One region of the Oceanobacillus sp. CAU 1775 genome, then DNA from elsewhere that is predicted to be linked to it. Evidence: a T-box and tRNA genes for the amino acid it is inferred to sense, from the RefSeq annotation. Region 1 holds a T-box; the other holds one or more tRNA genes.
What was found. The T-box of region 1 lies ahead of glyQ (glycine--tRNA ligase subunit alpha). A T-box ahead of a tRNA ligase gene usually reads a tRNA of that ligase, here a tRNA-Gly.
Positions count from the first base shown of each region.

Region 2: it has a tRNA-Gly gene. The T-box ahead of glyQ (glycine--tRNA ligase subunit alpha) is inferred to sense a tRNA for this amino acid. The anticodon was not compared.

Region 1 covers NZ_JBTLRO010000002.1:22,955-31,538, reverse strand. The annotation lists gene dnaG (DNA primase) at 1-220, opposite strand, end outside; gene ACXYMZ_RS03310 (pyruvate, water dikinase regulatory protein) at 628-1,431, opposite strand; gene ACXYMZ_RS03305 (helix-turn-helix transcriptional regulator) at 1,452-2,081, opposite strand; gene glyS (glycine--tRNA ligase subunit beta) at 2,167-4,248, opposite strand; gene glyQ (glycine--tRNA ligase subunit alpha) at 4,241-5,125, opposite strand; T-box leader at 5,193-5,366, opposite strand; gene recO (DNA repair protein RecO) at 5,420-6,169, opposite strand; gene ACXYMZ_RS03285 (YqzL family protein) at 6,186-6,344, opposite strand; gene era (GTPase Era) at 6,441-7,343, opposite strand; gene ACXYMZ_RS03275 (diacylglycerol kinase family protein) at 7,897-8,262, opposite strand; gene ybeY (rRNA maturation RNase YbeY) at 8,240-8,584, opposite strand, start outside.
Region 2 covers NZ_JBTLRO010000004.1:238,761-247,344, forward strand. The annotation lists gene ACXYMZ_RS09110 (GerMN domain-containing protein) at 1-628, shown strand, start outside; gene rph (ribonuclease PH) at 751-1,545, shown strand; gene ACXYMZ_RS09120 (XTP/dITP diphosphatase) at 1,514-2,110, shown strand; tRNA gene ACXYMZ_RS09125 (tRNA-Gly) at 2,265-2,338, shown strand; tRNA gene ACXYMZ_RS09130 (tRNA-Arg) at 2,340-2,413, shown strand; gene ACXYMZ_RS09135 (tetratricopeptide repeat protein) at 2,537-3,511, shown strand; gene tig (trigger factor) at 3,629-4,918, shown strand; gene clpX (ATP-dependent protease ATP-binding subunit ClpX) at 5,162-6,439, shown strand; gene lon (endopeptidase La) at 6,675-8,584, shown strand, end outside.

The DNA.
Region 1 (8,584 bases):
CTACATTTCCACCTTTTCCACAACCGAAGCAGTGAAAGATTTGTTTCTCTTGTGTGACTGAGAAGGAAGGTGACTTTTCACCGTGAAATGGACATAGACCAAAATAATTTCTTCCTTGTTTTTTTAATTGAACATACTCTCCAACTATATCAACAATATCGTTGGCTTTTCTAATATCCTCAATTACTTCTTCTGGTATTTGATTACTCAAGTTTACCACCATATTCTAATTATTCGAGATGAAATTACAAATCCCTTCATTTTCCGACAAAATTCTTGGAAAATACGAAAAAAACATTTGAACCTTCCATTTATCAATAAAATGACAATGAGAAATTTAATTTTGAATCAAATGAAATAAATGTGATGAATTTTAACTAAACTCATTAGTATATAATTCTATAAAAGCAACAGACTTTCCTGCTTTTCTTGAGGGTAAATCTTTTTAGTAATCTTTTATAAATTCATTGCATATTAATATGTTTACACAAAAAATAATTATAATACACTTTCTTGTTTAATTCTATCTTTTTGCCTTACTATTTTCCTAAAATAAGAAAACATTCTACATTTCACTAGTAGAATGTTCTCTTTTAATCATTTTAGAGATTCGATTTGACATATTTTTTATTTGTTTTTTAACATTTGTAAGATAATATTGGCTGTTTCTTCAACTGCTTTATTTGAGACATCAATAACTTCACAACCGATTCTATCGACTACTTTATTAAAATATTCTAGTTCTTCATTGATCCGATTAAATGTAGCATAAGTTGCTTGGTTACCTAGCCCGAGTGCTTTCAATCTCTCTTTACGAATTTCGTTTAGTTTTTCGGCACTAATTCGCAATCCGATACACTTCTTCGGGTCAACCATGAATAACTCTTCAGGCGGATCAAGTTCTGGTACGATTGGTACGTTAGCCACTTTAATCCGTTTATTAGCAAGGTATTGTGATAAAGGAGTTTTAGACGTTCTTGAAACCCCTACTAAAATAATGTCTGCCCGAGCAATCCCTCTTGGATCGCGTCCATCATCGTATTTAACAGCGAATTCTATTGCTTCCACCCGTTTAAAATAATCTTCATCAAGTTTATGAACTAGTCCTGGTTCTAAGCGAGGTTCTTTTTCAAAAAACTCTTCCATAGCTGTAATAGTAGGACCCATAATATCAATTGCAATGATATTAGCATTTTTAGCTTGTTGATTTAAGTAACTACGTAAGCCAGGGTCTACTAATGTAAACCCAATCATTGCACCGTATTCTTGTGCAATTTGTAAGTATTCATCAATTGTTTCTTTATCTTCTACATATGGAACTCGGTTAATTTTATAGTTACCATTATTAAACTGACTCAAACCAGCTTTCATTACAAGTTCTGCTGTTTCCCCTACAGAATCAGATAAAATATATACTGTTGGCGTACTCATACTATTCCTCCTCGTAACTTTTAGAACCGTTTCTCTTCTATTAATTCAACAAGAGCTTTAGTCATAGTAGTCTTTGTAATTCTCCCAATCACTTCCATACCGTTTTCAGTATCTTTTACTACCGGTATCCCATCAATTTGTTTATTAATTAAATTTTGAGCAACTTCTACAAGTAAATCTTCTTTTCTGCATACAGTTATATTTGGCATCCTCGTCATAATGATATGAACTGGGACATTTGTTAAATCTTGTTGGCCGATACTTGCTCGCAATAAATCCTTTCTAGATAAAACTCCTGTTAGACATGATTTATCATCTACAACAAATAAGGTTCCAACATCCTCTAGAAAAATAGTTGTAATTGCGTCATAAACAGAAGCATCTTCTCTAACTGCAACTGGTACTTGTTGATAATCACGGACTTTCATTTTCTTAATATTATCTGTGAGTAACTCCGAACCAGTCTTGCCTGTATAGAAATAACCCACTCTTGGCCTAGCATCAAGGAAGCCAGCCATTGTTAGTATTGCCAAATCAGGACGTAAGGTTGCTCTAGTCAAACCCAATTGTTCTGCAATCTTTTCTCCAGTAATTGGTCCGTTTGGCTTCACTATTTCTATGATTTGTTCTTGACGATCCGACAATTCCACACCATTCACCACCTAATTAAAGTGACATACTAATTTTTATATATTATACACTATATAGTGGTAAATAGTAATTAGGATATACTATTTAATTAAAACTTTGTTTCCATTCAATCAGAGATAAATCAGCAAATGCTTTAATTAGTTTTGATATCTCAAATATTAGAGCCAATCGATTGTTCTTAATTGCTTCGTTGTCTGCCATCACCATATTGTTCTCAAAGAAAGCATGGATTGGAACTGCTAAATTTTCCAATTGATTAAATGCAGGTTCCGCTTGTAAATTGTTATCATAATTCACAAATGCTGTTTTTGAACCAAGCAATTGTTCATATAATGCTTTTTCTGAATCTGTTTCAAACAAATCTTCTTGAATAGTAGATTCTTCAGCTTTACTTGACAGATTTAACACTCTGACCAAAGCTTCTTCTTTTTCTTTAAAATCACTATCTTTTCTTTTTGCTGATAACAGTTTTGCTTTTTCAATTAAATAACGTACGTTTCCTATTTCGTTTACTGTAACTGCTTTAAATATATCGTTTTCTACATCTTGCTCTTTTAGAATATATGCGACACGCTGTTTAAAGAAGTCATGAATTTTATCCATTGTATCAGAATTCAGGTCGATATTTTTCTCGGAATATACTTCAGTGGCAATTTGTAAAATATCCTCTAAAGAAATATCCCATTCTTTATTTTGCAACATACGGATCACTCCTGTTGCTTGTCTTCTCAGTGCATATGGATCTTGAGACCCACTAGGAATTAGTCCAACTGATAGGATTCCAACAATTGTATCTACCTTATCTGCGATACTTAAAACTGTCCCCGTAACAGTTTGTGGTAATTCACTATTTGCTTGCTTCGGTAAGTATTGCTCTCTAATGGCAGTAGAAACCTCATCGTTCTCTTCATAATTCTTGGCATAAATTTCACCAATTACACCTTGTAATTCAGGAAACTCATCAACCATGTTTGTCATTAAATCAAATTTACTAATGACAGCAGCTCTACTAATTAGTTGGCCTGTTTCATCACCTAATGTAAGTTTTTCTGATATTTGGCCTCCAATTAATCGTACTCTTTCCACTTTTTCAGCTAATGTTCCTAATTTTTCTTGGAATACCACCCGATTAAGTTTTGCTAAGTGATTCTCTAGAGGTTGTTTTTGATCTTCTTCAAAGAAAAATTCTGCATCCGCAAGACGTGCTCTTAAAACTTTTTCATTACCCCTTACAACATTATCAAGTGCGTGTGAATCTCCATTACGTACGCCGATGAAGTGTGGAAGTAATTTATTGTCTTTAGATCTTACAGGGAAATATCGTTGATGTTCCTTCATAGAAATAATTAAGACTTCAGATGGTAATTGTAAGAAATGGTCTTCAAAAGATCCCATGAAAACAGTTGGGTATTCCACAAGATTTCTTACTTCGTCTAATAGATCTTGTTCAACGATAATTTGTAAATCATGTTCTTCTTCTAAGTTTCGAATTCCACTTAGGATTAAAGCTTCACGTTCTTTCGCATTAGCGATTACAAAATTATCTTTTAATAGAGTTTCGTACTCTGTTGCTTTATTAATCTTCATTTCACTTCCAAGATAACGGTGTCCATAAGATATATTGCTTGTTTTCACATTAGCTATTTCAAATGGGATTATTTCTTCTCCATAAATTGCAGTTAACCATCTAATCGGCCTAGCATAACGAAATGCTTCTTCGCCCCAACGCATGCTGCTGGCAAAAGGAATCGACTCAATAATGTCTTTGAAATGTGGTAGCAATTCTTTTGTTGCTTGGCCTTCAATCGTTTTATTGACAAATACATATGTTTTTCCATTTACTTCTTTTTCCAGTAAATCTTCGACTGTTTTCCCTTGTCCCTTAGCAAAGCCAATCGCTGCTTTTGACCAGTTTCCATTTTCATCTTTAGCAATTGAAAGTGCAGGCCCTCTTACTTCCTCTTCAAGTGTTGCTTGCATCTCCGCAAGGTCGGAAATAACAATTGCTAATCGTCGCGGTGTCGAGAACGACTCAATACTTTCAAAAGTTATTCGCGATTCATTCAGCCAATCCATTGTTTTCTCTTTTAAGCTTTGTTCTGCTTGGTCGATAAATCGTGCTGGTAATTCTTCAAGACCAACTTCGATTAAAACATTCTTAGCCATTGTTAGCCTCCTTCTTTAACATCGGAAAGCCTAAACGTTCTCTTTCTTCGATGTATGCCTTTGCAATATTTCTAGCTAAATTTCTCACTCTTGTAATATAGCCTGTCCGTTCCGTAACTGAGATTACTCCTCTTGCATCAAGAAGGTTAAATGTATGTGAACATTTCAATACATAATCATAGGACGGAAAAATTAGTTTAGCTTCCATTGCTCGCTTTGCTTCGTTTTCATACATTGAAAATAACTGGAATAGCATATCTGTATCAGACTTTTCGAAAGTGTATTTCGAGTGTTCATATTCCGGCTGGAAGAAGATATCACCTACAGTAACTCCATTTGTCCATTCAAGATCAAATACATTTTCTTTATCTTGAATATACGAGGCCAATCTCTCTACTCCATAAGTTAACTCAACAGAAACAGGGTTTGCTTCCAAACCACCAATCTGCTGAAAATATGTAAATTGGGTTACTTCCATTCCGTCTAGCCAAACTTCCCAACCTAATCCGGCTGCACCAAGTGTTGGGTTTTCCCAATTATCTTCGACAAAACGTATATCATGTTCTAATGGATTAATTCCTATTTTCTCTAAAGACTGCAAATAAAGTTCCTGAATGTTATCAGGACTAGGCTTCATCACTACTTGGAATTGATGGTGCTGATACAATCGATTTGGGTTATTACCATATCTACCATCAGCTGGTCTTCTAGAAGGCTCTACATACGCCACATTCCACGGCTCTGGACCAAGACTACGTAAGAGAGTCATCGGTGACATTGTCCCTGCACCCTTTTCAGTGTCATAAGCTTGAACTAAGATACAATTCTGCTCTGACCAATGCTTTTGCAAGGTTAAAATCATTTCTTGGATATTCATTATTTTACCTCCACTTTATATTTACATAGAAACAAAAAAACCATCTCTATGCTTGAGATTACCCAAACATAGGGACGGTTAATAATCCGCGGTTCCACCCTACTTACTCTTATATAAGAGTCACTTTAGTGAAAATTGCTCCAGAATGCCTTTCCTTATTTAATCGTTATTCAGCTCCCACCATACTGAATTCTCTTTAAACGAAATTTAAATAAGTACTCTTTTCCTTCTACGCAACTATATATTCATCTTTAAAAATCATACTTCAGAACTTTTATTATGTCAAATAAAAGCCTAATCACCAGTAAGCTTATCAAGTTGTTTGAGAAATCTACGGGATTTTAAATAAAAACCGCCAAAACGCTCATAATAAGCATCAATTAATGTTCGTAGGAATTGTTTATTTTCTTCCTTCACAGATATGTTTCCAACTTGATCAAGACCAACGTTTTGAAACATTTGTAATAACCTCACTTGAGTAGCCGTTAAGAGAATTGCATCAGGATCAATATGTTTACACCTTGAGCAAAGCATACCACCTTCACCAAATGAAAAGTTAAGCAGTTCTGTATGATCTCCACAATTTGAACACTGATGAAGAATCGGAGCAAACCCGCCCTTTGTAAATAACTTCAGCTCGTACATCATTATTGGTATTTCGCTTTCTGTATTTTCATCGATCCATTTTAATGTTAAGTAATATTGTTCATATAACTCTAAATCTGGTGTCTTTTCTTCAATCAATTTTTCTGTAAGCTCTGTTATATAAGCAGTGTATGCTGTTTTTACAATATCTTCTCGAATATTACGAAAAGAATCAATGATCTCACCTTGTTGTAAAGTACCCATGCCTCTATTCATATAGACAAAAAACTCACCTAATATAAATGGTTGAGCAACAGATGCCATTCTGCTTCGAGGTTTTTTTGCCCCTCTAGCCATCGCTGTGAATTTACCAAAACGCTTACTAAAAATAGTAACAATCTTGTTTGTTTCCCCATAGTCAATTGTTTTAATGATGATACCTTCTACTTTCTCCAGCAATTGCTTCAGCCCTTTTTCACTTTTGAAAAACTTCTTCTATATTGTAATGTATATTTGATTCTGTTTTTGAAGTATCTAAATCTGAAGTCTGCCTTACATTTTCCATTTCCTTTAGCAATAAATAGGTTTCAATGTTTCCTGTTTGAGTAAACACTTTCCAAGTAGTATCTAACACAAGAAACCCCGCCTTTCTATTTTTTATTTGAAAATGTAACTATTACTTAGCGTGACCAAAAATAGAATGATTAATAAGTATTAAAATTTACCAGAGTTAATATTCATCTTTTCTAAATCCTAATTCATATAACTGATTTTGTTTGTTTCTCCAATCCTTTTTTACCTTAACCCATAGCTCCAGATACACTTTTGAACCTAATAATGTTTCAATATCTTTCCTAGCTTCTACTCCAATGTTTTTCAACATTTTACCTTGCTTTCCAATAACAATTCCTTTTTGCGAGTCTCTTTCCGTAATAATTGTTGCTTGAATAAGTATCGTTCCATCTTTTCTCTTTTCCATATTTTCCATCATTACGGCAATAGAGTGTGGTACTTCTTCTCTTGTCATATGCAATGCTTTTTCTCGAATGAGCTCTGTAATAATAAATCTTTCCGGATGATCTGTCACTTGGTCAGCAGGATAATATTGAGGACCTATAGGTAAATGACTTTCTAATACCTCAAGTAAATGATTTACATTATTCCCTCCTAGAGCTGAAATGGGAACAATTTCTTCAAACTCACCTTTGTCTTTGTATTCTGCAATCGTTTCTAATAGCTTTTCTGGACTGATAAGGTCTATTTTATTAATAATTAGAAATACAGGACTCTTCACTTTCTTTAATCGTTCAATGATATACTCATCGCCTCGACCAAAACCTTCATCGGCATTTATCATAAATAACACAACATCTACTTCATTCAATGTGTTTTCTGCTACATTCATCATAAAGTCACCAAGTTTGTGCTTTGGCTTATGAATACCAGGAGTGTCAATGAAGACCATTTGATAATTATCCTTCGTAAGAACTCCCTGTATTTTATTTCTTGTCGTTTGAGCTTTATCACTCATAATTGATATTTTTTGACCGATAACATGGTTTAAAAATGTTGATTTCCCTACGTTAGGTCTTCCAATAATTGAAATAAATCCTGACTTAAACTCTGCTTCCATAATTCATCCTCCAAGATGTGTTTCTTAAATCATATCATACTACAAACTTTAGACAGATTCATACATTCGACAAAAGTTATAATAACCTTATATTAATTTACATATTTCCTCATAGGATGCGAAAATAAACATTTTTTGTATTTCAGTTGATTTTGAAAAAAATTAACCTGTTCTATTTCAATATAAAAGGCCTTGTTAAAGCTTATTTTTGATTCTTAATCGATTAAGAAATAGAATTACTATATGAGCTTCGGAAATATACGGAGACTCCTGCGGGAAAAAAGGCATAGGTGAGATCCCGCAGTACGCGAAGCGTGCGAGGAAGCTCACCAGCCGCCCGCGGAAAGCGGAGTATATTTCCGAAGCGGGTTTATTCTCCTAACAATTGGGAAGTTTAACAAAGCAATTAAAAAAGACAGCAACAAAAGTTTAAATAGTAATTTAAATACGAACAATCCCGGACATGAAAGTTCCGATTAATATACATTGTTCAACATTTAGCCTACTAAAAGATCTTTTGTTTCTGTCTCTTAATTATTCTAGAAATTAGCTTTTAAAATATTTTCGGTAAAAAAATGAGCATACCGACAATAACAGATACAATCGCACTGATAAGTACCGCTCCTGCTGCTGCATCTTTAATAAATCCAGCGATTGGATGAAATTCTGGTTTCACATAATCAATAATTTTCTCTATTGCTGTATTAATTATTTCGGTAATGAGTACCAAACCTATCACAATGATGATAGCCACCCACTCAAACGGGGATAATCGGAAAAGAAATCCAAAAACGATTACAGTTAGCATGGCAATTAAATGAAAACGAAAATTCCATTCCGATTTAGCTACAGCTATGATTCCTCTGCTTGCATTTGGCAAACCAATCCATTTCTTCTTATCTTTCAATGCCAAACTCATTTAATATTTCATTTTGTTTAGAAAACATCTCTTTTTCTTCTTCTTCATTCAAATGATTGTAACCAAGCAAATGGAGGAATCCATGAATAGCTAAAAACGCAAACTCTCTCTCAATAGAGTGCCCATATTCTTCTGCCTGCTCTTTTGTTTTATCTACTGAAATAACGATATCTCCTAGCAGAATTGGCATGTCTGGCTCATCAAAATTCACTTCGCCATCCATCGACTCTTGCATTGCAAATGATATGACATCAGTAGGTTCGTTTTTTTGGCGATAATTACGATTTAGTTCTTGAATTTCACGATTATTAACAAAGTTAAC
Region 2 (8,584 bases), on a different contig from region 1:
TCAAGCAGCAGATGAAGTGAAAATTGTTGAAGCAATTACGCACACATTAACGCAATTTGACAGTGTTGAACAAGTTCAATTATGGATTAATGGGCACCCATTACATGAGATGCCAGTCAATGGTACAGCTATAGGAAAAAGCTATTCCAGAGCAAATGGAATCAACATTGTAAATCCAGATGGGACAGATATGATGCATAGTGAGGCTGTCACAATGTATTATCCTGCAGCATACGAAGGAAATCGTTATTATATTCCAGTCACACAATATGTAGAGACGAAGGATAATAATCGCTACCAATCTATTATATCGTCTTTAATCAATGGTCCAGGCTATGACTCGAATGTCGTCCATGTGTTTAATAGTGGGACTTCGTTGATGAACGAACCAGTACTAAGGGATGGAGTCCTCGAATTAATTTTCAATGATGCGATTTTAACTGACAATGAAAATGCAGTTATAGCTGATGAAGTGGTTGAGACAATTGTTCGAACACTTAGCATGCATGATCAGATTGAAGCTGTTGATATTAAAGTAGATAATAAAGAACAACTGAAAAATGAAAATGGCGAAGCATATAGCCAACCAGTTAGTACAGAAATATTTGATCGCTCAGAAGCTTTATGATTTTATTATTTAATGCGTTCCTCCCATTACCAGCAGGATAAATATCTGCTGGTTTTGTTTTTGGATTTTTTATTTATGAAGAAATATGATAAGCTAAAATGCGAACTGAAGGAGGATATATCATGAGAAGTAATAATCGTACGGTAAATGAATTGCGACCAATTAAAATAACAAAAGATTATATCAGCCACCCTGAAGGGTCTGTACTTATTGAAGTAGGAAATACAAAAGTAATTTGTAACGCGAGTGTCGAAGATAGAGTCCCACCATTTATGCGTGGACAAGGAAAAGGCTGGATTACCGCTGAATATTCTATGTTGCCACGTGCAACTGCACAGCGAACTATTCGTGAGTCATCTAAAGGGAAAGTCACAGGAAGAACAATGGAAATTCAACGCCTAATCGGTAGAGCTTTACGTTCTGTAGTAGATCTAGAAAAGATTGGTGAAAGAACAATCTGGATTGATTGTGATGTCATTCAAGCAGATGGTGGAACAAGAACCGCTTCAATTACAGGAGCATTTGTAGCGATGGCGTTAGCAATAGGAACATTAGTTGAGAAAAAAGTAATTGAAGAAATGCCGGTAAAATCTTACTTAGCTGCAACTTCAGTAGGAGTCTTGCCTAGTGGGGTAGAAATTCTTGATTTAGATTATGAGGAAGACCATCAAGCACATGTGGATATGAACATTGTTATGACTGGAACTGGTGAATTTGTCGAAATTCAGGGTACAGGTGAAGAAGCTACTTTTTCAAATAAACAATTGATGATGATGCTTTCTTTAGCTGAAAAAGGAGTAAAAGAAATCTTTGAAATCCAGAAGGAAGCTCTAGGCAACATAGCAGAACTTATCCATTTTGATAGTGAAGATGAGGTGTCAAAAGATGAGACAAATCGTAATAGCAACGAAGAATAAAGGGAAAATTAAAGAATTTGAAGATTTCTTTAAAAAATATGGAATAGAAGTACTTTCCTTATATGATTTAGAAAATAATATTCCTGATATTGAAGAAACAGGCTCTACCTTTGAAGAAAATGCGGCTTTAAAAGCTGAACAAATTGCTCATATCTTAAATAAAGCAGTTCTAGCAGATGACTCTGGTTTAATGGTAGATGCGCTAAATGGTGAACCTGGAATTTATTCCGCACGATATGCAGGAGCAGATAAAAGTGATAGTGAAAATAATAATAAACTTCTAAAAAACTTAGAAAACGTTCCTGAAGAAAAACGTACTGCAAAATTTGTTTGTACCCTAGCAATTGCGAGACCAGGGGAAGAAACAATTTTCAAAACGGGTTATTGTCATGGGCAAATAGGATATTCTCCAAAGGGCGAGCATGGTTTTGGCTATGATCCATTATTTATTCCAAACGGGTATAACAAAACTATGGCAGAATTATCTCCAGAAGAAAAAAATAAAATCAGTCACCGTAGTGAAGCAATCAAGCAATTAGACGACTGGCTGAAAGTATTATTTTAAAAGTTTTTGAATAAAAATTATAGGCATTAAAAATAAATGTTGACAAAAAAATTATTAATGCCTATAATAAATCTTGTCGACTTTAATTGATAGTCAATTTTCACCAATTTATTTAATTACTTTAATAGAGTAATATTAAATAAGTAAAAAATATGCGGGTGTAGTTTAGTGGTAAAACCTCAGCCTTCCAAGCTGATGATGAGGGTTCGATTCCCTTCACCCGCTCCATGGCCCGGTAGCTCAGCTGGATAGAGCAACAGACTTCTAATCTGTAGGTCGCAGGTTCGAATCCTGCTCGGGTCGTTAAAGAAAAGAGAAACCTAATTAGGTTTCTCTTTTCTTTTATGTTTAAATTGTCTATATTGAGGGTAATGGCTTTGAATAGTATATATAAATTTAATATAGGATGTGAGGTGAATCTGATAAATGGAAACAAAGAATATTATTCTTTTTCCAAAGTGGCAAAAAACTTTAGAAGTAGAAAGTGTTCGAGCGATTAAAGATAGAAGTTTTGAAGAAGGATTAGCTAAGCTAAACATGCTGCTTGATCATCAAGTAGAAAACCATGATATTTACACAGGGAAGCTAATCTGCTTAATGGAATTGGAACGCTATGAAGAGGCACAAGATTTATGCGAAACATTAATTAGTGTGAAAGATGTCCATTATGATGAATACATACATATTTATTTAACGATTTTATTTCAAACAAACCAATACGGCATGCTGATGGATATAGTAGAAAGCGAATTAGAAAATGGTAATATTCGTGATAACTTAGTCGCCCAGTTTAGACAACTCTATGAGATGAGCGAGAAGATGCGTTTAGATGTTGAAACAGATCGCTCAAATATCTATTTAGATGCACTATACGATGCTGTAAATCAAGAGAATCATATAGAACAATGGCGGTTAATTAATAAAATTAGTAAATTAAAATTGCCACCGAGTGAAAAAGTTGTCTCCCTGCTTTCCAATGAGTATGTGCATCCATTAAACAAATCGGCAATATTTCTTTGGCTCAAAGAAAAGGGAGTTACGAAACCCGTAGATATACATAAATTTGGTGTTCATATTAAAATGATCCCAAAACAGACTCCGGATATAAAAGATAATCTATTTGCTAACGCTGTCTATCAAACAATAGAACAGTTAGAACATAAAAATCCGACTCTATATAAGTTAGTTGAAAAGTTATTTGAGAAGTATCTTTATGTCCTTTATCCAATTTCACCACCCATAGAAGATGCAGAATTAGTTGCCGAGTCACTAATAATTATTGGGGAAGAATACTTAAATTTAAAAGAGATAGAGAGTGCAAACGAAAACGACGAATATGCCCACTATATCCAAGAGATTAAAACGAGTGAAATACTTTATACGACTATTATTAACGAATAAATAGAAATGCTTGAAAGGCATATGATTTGTGATATAATGAGATGGTTGTAAAATTGAAATCGTCATTTAAAAATAAAAGGTTGTTAGTTAAACAATAGATTTTGGAGGGAATTATTTATGACAGTAAATTGGGAAAAACAAGAAGGTAACAAAGGAATTTTAACTTTTGAAGTATCAGCAGAAGAATTTGACACAGCGTTGGATCAAGCGTTTAAAAAGGTTTCAAAAGAAGTACAGATCCCTGGATTCCGTAAAGGGAAAATTCCTCGTGGATTATTCGAGCAACGTTTCGGAGTAGAATCACTTTATCAAGATGCAGTTGACATCGTTTTACCAAATGCATATACAAATGCTATTGATGAAGCTGGAATTTTTCCAATTGATCAACCTGAAGTTGATATCGAACAAATTGAAAAAGGTAAAGCCTTAGTATTTACTGCTGAAGTAGAAGTGAAACCAGAAGTTACACTAGGCGAATACAAAGGTTTAGAAGTAGAAGAAGAATCAGTTGAAGTAACTGACGAAGATGTGGATCATGAATTAACTCACCTACAAGAAAATCACGCAGAGCTTGTTGTTAAAGAAGAAGGCGAAGTAGAAGAAGGAGATACAGTTGTTATCGACTTTGAAGGATTTACTGATGGTGAAGCTTTCGATGGTGGTAAAGGTGAAAATCATAGTTTAGAAATTGGTTCAGGACAATTCATTCCTGGATTCGAAGAAAAACTAGTAGGTAAAAAATCAGGAGAAGAAACTGAAGTTGAACTTACTTTCCCTGAAGACTACCATGCAGAAGAACTTGCAGGTAAAGATGCTATGTTCAAAGTTACAATTCATGAAATTAAAACAAAAGAACTTCCTGAACTAGATGATGAATTCGCTAAAGATGTAGACGATGAAGTTGAAACTTTAGAAGAATTAAAAGCGAAGAAAAAAGAAGAACTTTTAAGCCAAAGAAAACAGGCTGCAGATACAGCTAAACGTGAAGCTTTAATCAATAAAGCAACAGAAACTGTTGAAGTAGAAATTCCTGAAGTAATGGTTGAGAATGAACTAGATCAAATGTTCACTGAGTTCGAACAACGTCTACAAATGCAAGGTATGACAATGGAAATGTATGCACAATTCTCAGGACAAGACGAAGCAGCGCTTAAAGAGCAAATGAGAGAAGATGCTGGGAAGCGTGTGAAAACAAGCTTAACACTTGAAGCAATTGCAGACGCTGAAAATATCGAAGTTACTGAAGAAGATATTAATGAAGAGCTTTCTAACATGGCTTCGATGTACGGTGTAGAAGCAGAACAGCTTATCCAAATGCTTGGCGGCAATACAGAAACACTTGATAACGATATTAAAATGAGAAAAGCAATTGACGTACTAGTAGAAAACAGTAAAACTGCTGAATAATTTATAATTTGATTAATTATAAGTAACTTAGAACCAAGGTGCGACTATCTGCGCCTTGGTTCTATCTTATTTTAATAAGGATTAAATATAACTGACTTATTATTTGTTCGTGAACATATAAATAAGTATATATACTTTTTGTATCGTTAAAAGGTTTATCATTTTGTTTTTCAATTTGTATCTGATATGATTGACTATAATCAAATCTGAATTAATTTTCTTATGAACTATAGGGGTGAAGAAATGTTTAAATTTAATGAAGAGAAAGGGCAATTAAAATGTTCTTTCTGTGGTAAAAGCCAAGAACAGGTTCGAAAACTAGTCGCTGGACCTGGTGTATATATATGTGATGAATGTATTGAGCTATGTACAGAAATAGTTGAAGAAGAATTAGGCGCAGAAGACACTATGGAATTTACTGAAATTCCTAAGCCAAAAGAAATCAATGAGATCCTTGATGATTATGTAATCGGACAAGATGATGCAAAGAAAAGTTTATCTGTAGCTGTTTACAATCACTACAAACGTATCAACTCGTTGAAATCAAGTGACGATGTAGAACTTTCTAAGAGTAATATCGCTTTGATTGGACCTACAGGTAGTGGTAAAACATTACTCGCTCAAACTTTAGCACGTATTATTAACGTTCCATTTGCTATGGCAGATGCTACATCCCTTACAGAAGCAGGATATGTTGGAGAAGACGTAGAAAACATCCTTCTTAAACTTATTCAAGCTGCAGATTATGACGTAGAAAAAGCTGAAAAAGGTATAATTTATATTGATGAAATAGATAAAGTAGCTAGAAAATCAGAGAACCCATCGATTACTAGAGATGTATCTGGTGAAGGTGTACAGCAAGCACTCCTTAAAATATTAGAAGGAACGGTTGCAAGTGTACCACCACAGGGTGGAAGAAAGCATCCACATCAAGAATTCATTCAAATCGATACAACGAATATCCTATTTATCGTTGGTGGAGCATTTGATGGAATCGACCAAGTAGTTAAACGTCGTCTTGGGGAAAAAGTTATTGGATTTGGCTCAACAGATATACAAGATGAACTTGATATGGCAGCATTATTATCAAAAGTTCTTCCAGAAGACTTATTACGTTACGGCTTAATTCCAGAGTTTATCGGAAGAATTCCAGTAATTGCAAGCCTCACTCCACTTGATGAGGACGCTCTTGTTCAGATTCTAACGAAACCTAAGAACGCACTTGCTAAACAATATCAAAAGTTATTTGAAATGGATGATGTTGTCTTAGAAATTGAAGAAGATGCATTACTAGAAATTGCGAAAAAAGCAATTGAACGTAAAACAGGTGCAAGAGGTTTGCGCTCCATTATTGAAGGTATAATGCGTGATGTAATGTTTGAACTACCTTCACGTGATGACATTGAGAAATGTGTAATAACGAAAGAAACAGTAATTGATGATGACACTAGTCCAAAGCTTGTCTTTCGTGATGGAACAGTAATTGAAGGAAATGAGAAGCTACCAAAAGAAAGTGCATAATGTTGAAAGAAAGTACACTTTCCTAATATGAATGGAGACTGGCTGTTGCATTATGCTCTAGTATTTATTATTTGGAGTATAATGCCAGCCAGTCTCTATTTTTTTCATATTTATTTTTTAGAAATTTGAATTTAAGCGGAATTGATAATCCAATATCATACAACTGAAACAGCACCTATTTTTTAATAAATGGGTCATACTAATAATTACATACATAGACACGGAGGTTGTTGAAATGGTTAAATATATAAAAGAAACGCCCCTCCTGCCGTTACGTGGATTAATTGTCTTTCCATCCATGGTTTTACATTTAGATGTAGGAAGAGATAAATCAATAGCAGCACTAGAAAATGCCATGCTAAACGACAAACTTATATTTCTTGCAGCTCAAAAGAAAACGAGCATAGATGAGCCGAAATTAGAAGACATTTATGAAGTGGGCACACTCGCAAAAGTAAACCAAATGATGAAATTACCCAATGGTACTTTGAGAGTACTAGTTGAGGGTCTTAGTCGTTATAAAATTAACAAGTTAGTTGATGACAAAAATGAACTCATCGTAGAGGTAGAAGAATTAGAAGAGATTTATGAACATAGTAACGAAGAGGAAGCATTAGTACGCTCTTTATTAAAACAATTTGAACAGTACACAAAACTTTCACGAAAAGTTTCCAATGAAACATATGAAACTGTAGCAGACATAGAAGATGCTAGTCGATTATCAGACATTATAACATCTCATTTAGCTGCCAAATTAAAAGATAAACAAGCTTTACTTGAACTAACTAATGTAAAAACTCGTTTAGAAGAAATCATTAAATTGATTACCAATGAAAAGAAAGTATTAGATATTGAGAAGAAAATTGGTCAAAGAGTTAAAACGTCCATGGAAAAGACCCAAAAGGAATATTACTTACGTGAACAGCTAAAAGCAATTCAAAAAGAACTCGGTGACCGTGACGGAAAATCGGGAGAAGTAATAGATTTAAGGGATCGAATTGAAGAAGCAGAAATGCCGGAACATATTCATAATGTAGCAATGAAAGAATTAGCTCGATTTGAAAAGATACCACAAAATTCTGCTGAAAACTCAGTAATTAGAAACTATATCGAATGGCTAGTTGATTTACCTTGGAAAAAACAAACTCAAGATACAATTAATATAAACACCGCTGAAAAGGTGTTAAATAAAGATCATTATGGCCTTGAAAAAGTTAAAGAACGAATTTTAGAGTATCTAGCTGTACAAAAATTAACAAATTCAATTAAAGGGCCAATTCTTTGTCTGGTTGGACCACCGGGAGTAGGTAAGACTTCACTTGCTCGTTCTATTGCTAATTCAGTAAACCGAAATTTTGTCCGAATTTCACTTGGTGGGGTTCGTGATGAGGCAGAAATTCGAGGACACCGCAGAACATATATAGGTGCAATGCCTGGAAGAATTATCCAAGGTATGAAGAAAGCTGGTACGATAAATCCAGTATTCTTGCTTGATGAAATTGATAAAATGTCAAACGACTTTAGAGGAGATCCTTCTTCCGCAATGCTTGAGGTACTAGACCCTGAGCAAAACAGTAATTTTAGTGATCACTTTATTGAAGAGACCTATGATTTATCAAAAGTATTATTTTTAGCAACAGCAAATAGTGTAACTAATATCCCAGGACCTCTATTAGATCGTATGGAATTAATCTCTATTGCTGGATATACTGAGGTAGAAAAACTTCATATCGCAAAAGAACACTTACTTCCTAAGCAAATAAGAGAAAATGGTTTAACGGCTTCGAATTTACAAGTAAGAGATGATGCTTTATTAAAGCTAATCAGAACTTATACAAGAGAAGCTGGTGTCCGTGGTTTAGAAAGGCAGCTAGCGAAAATTGCTCGTAAAACTGCAAAAATTATTATTTCTGGTGATAAAAAACGTGTCGTACTTACAGAAAAGAATATGGAAGATTTAATAGGGAAACCAACATTTAGATATGGTTTAATGGAATTAGAAGATCAGGTTGGAGCAGCTACTGGGCTTGCATATACTTCAGCAGGTGGAGATATCTTATCAATTGAAGTTTCACATTATCCTGGAAAAGGTAAGTTAATCTTAACAGGAAAACTTGGTGATGTGATGCAAGAGTCGGCACAAGC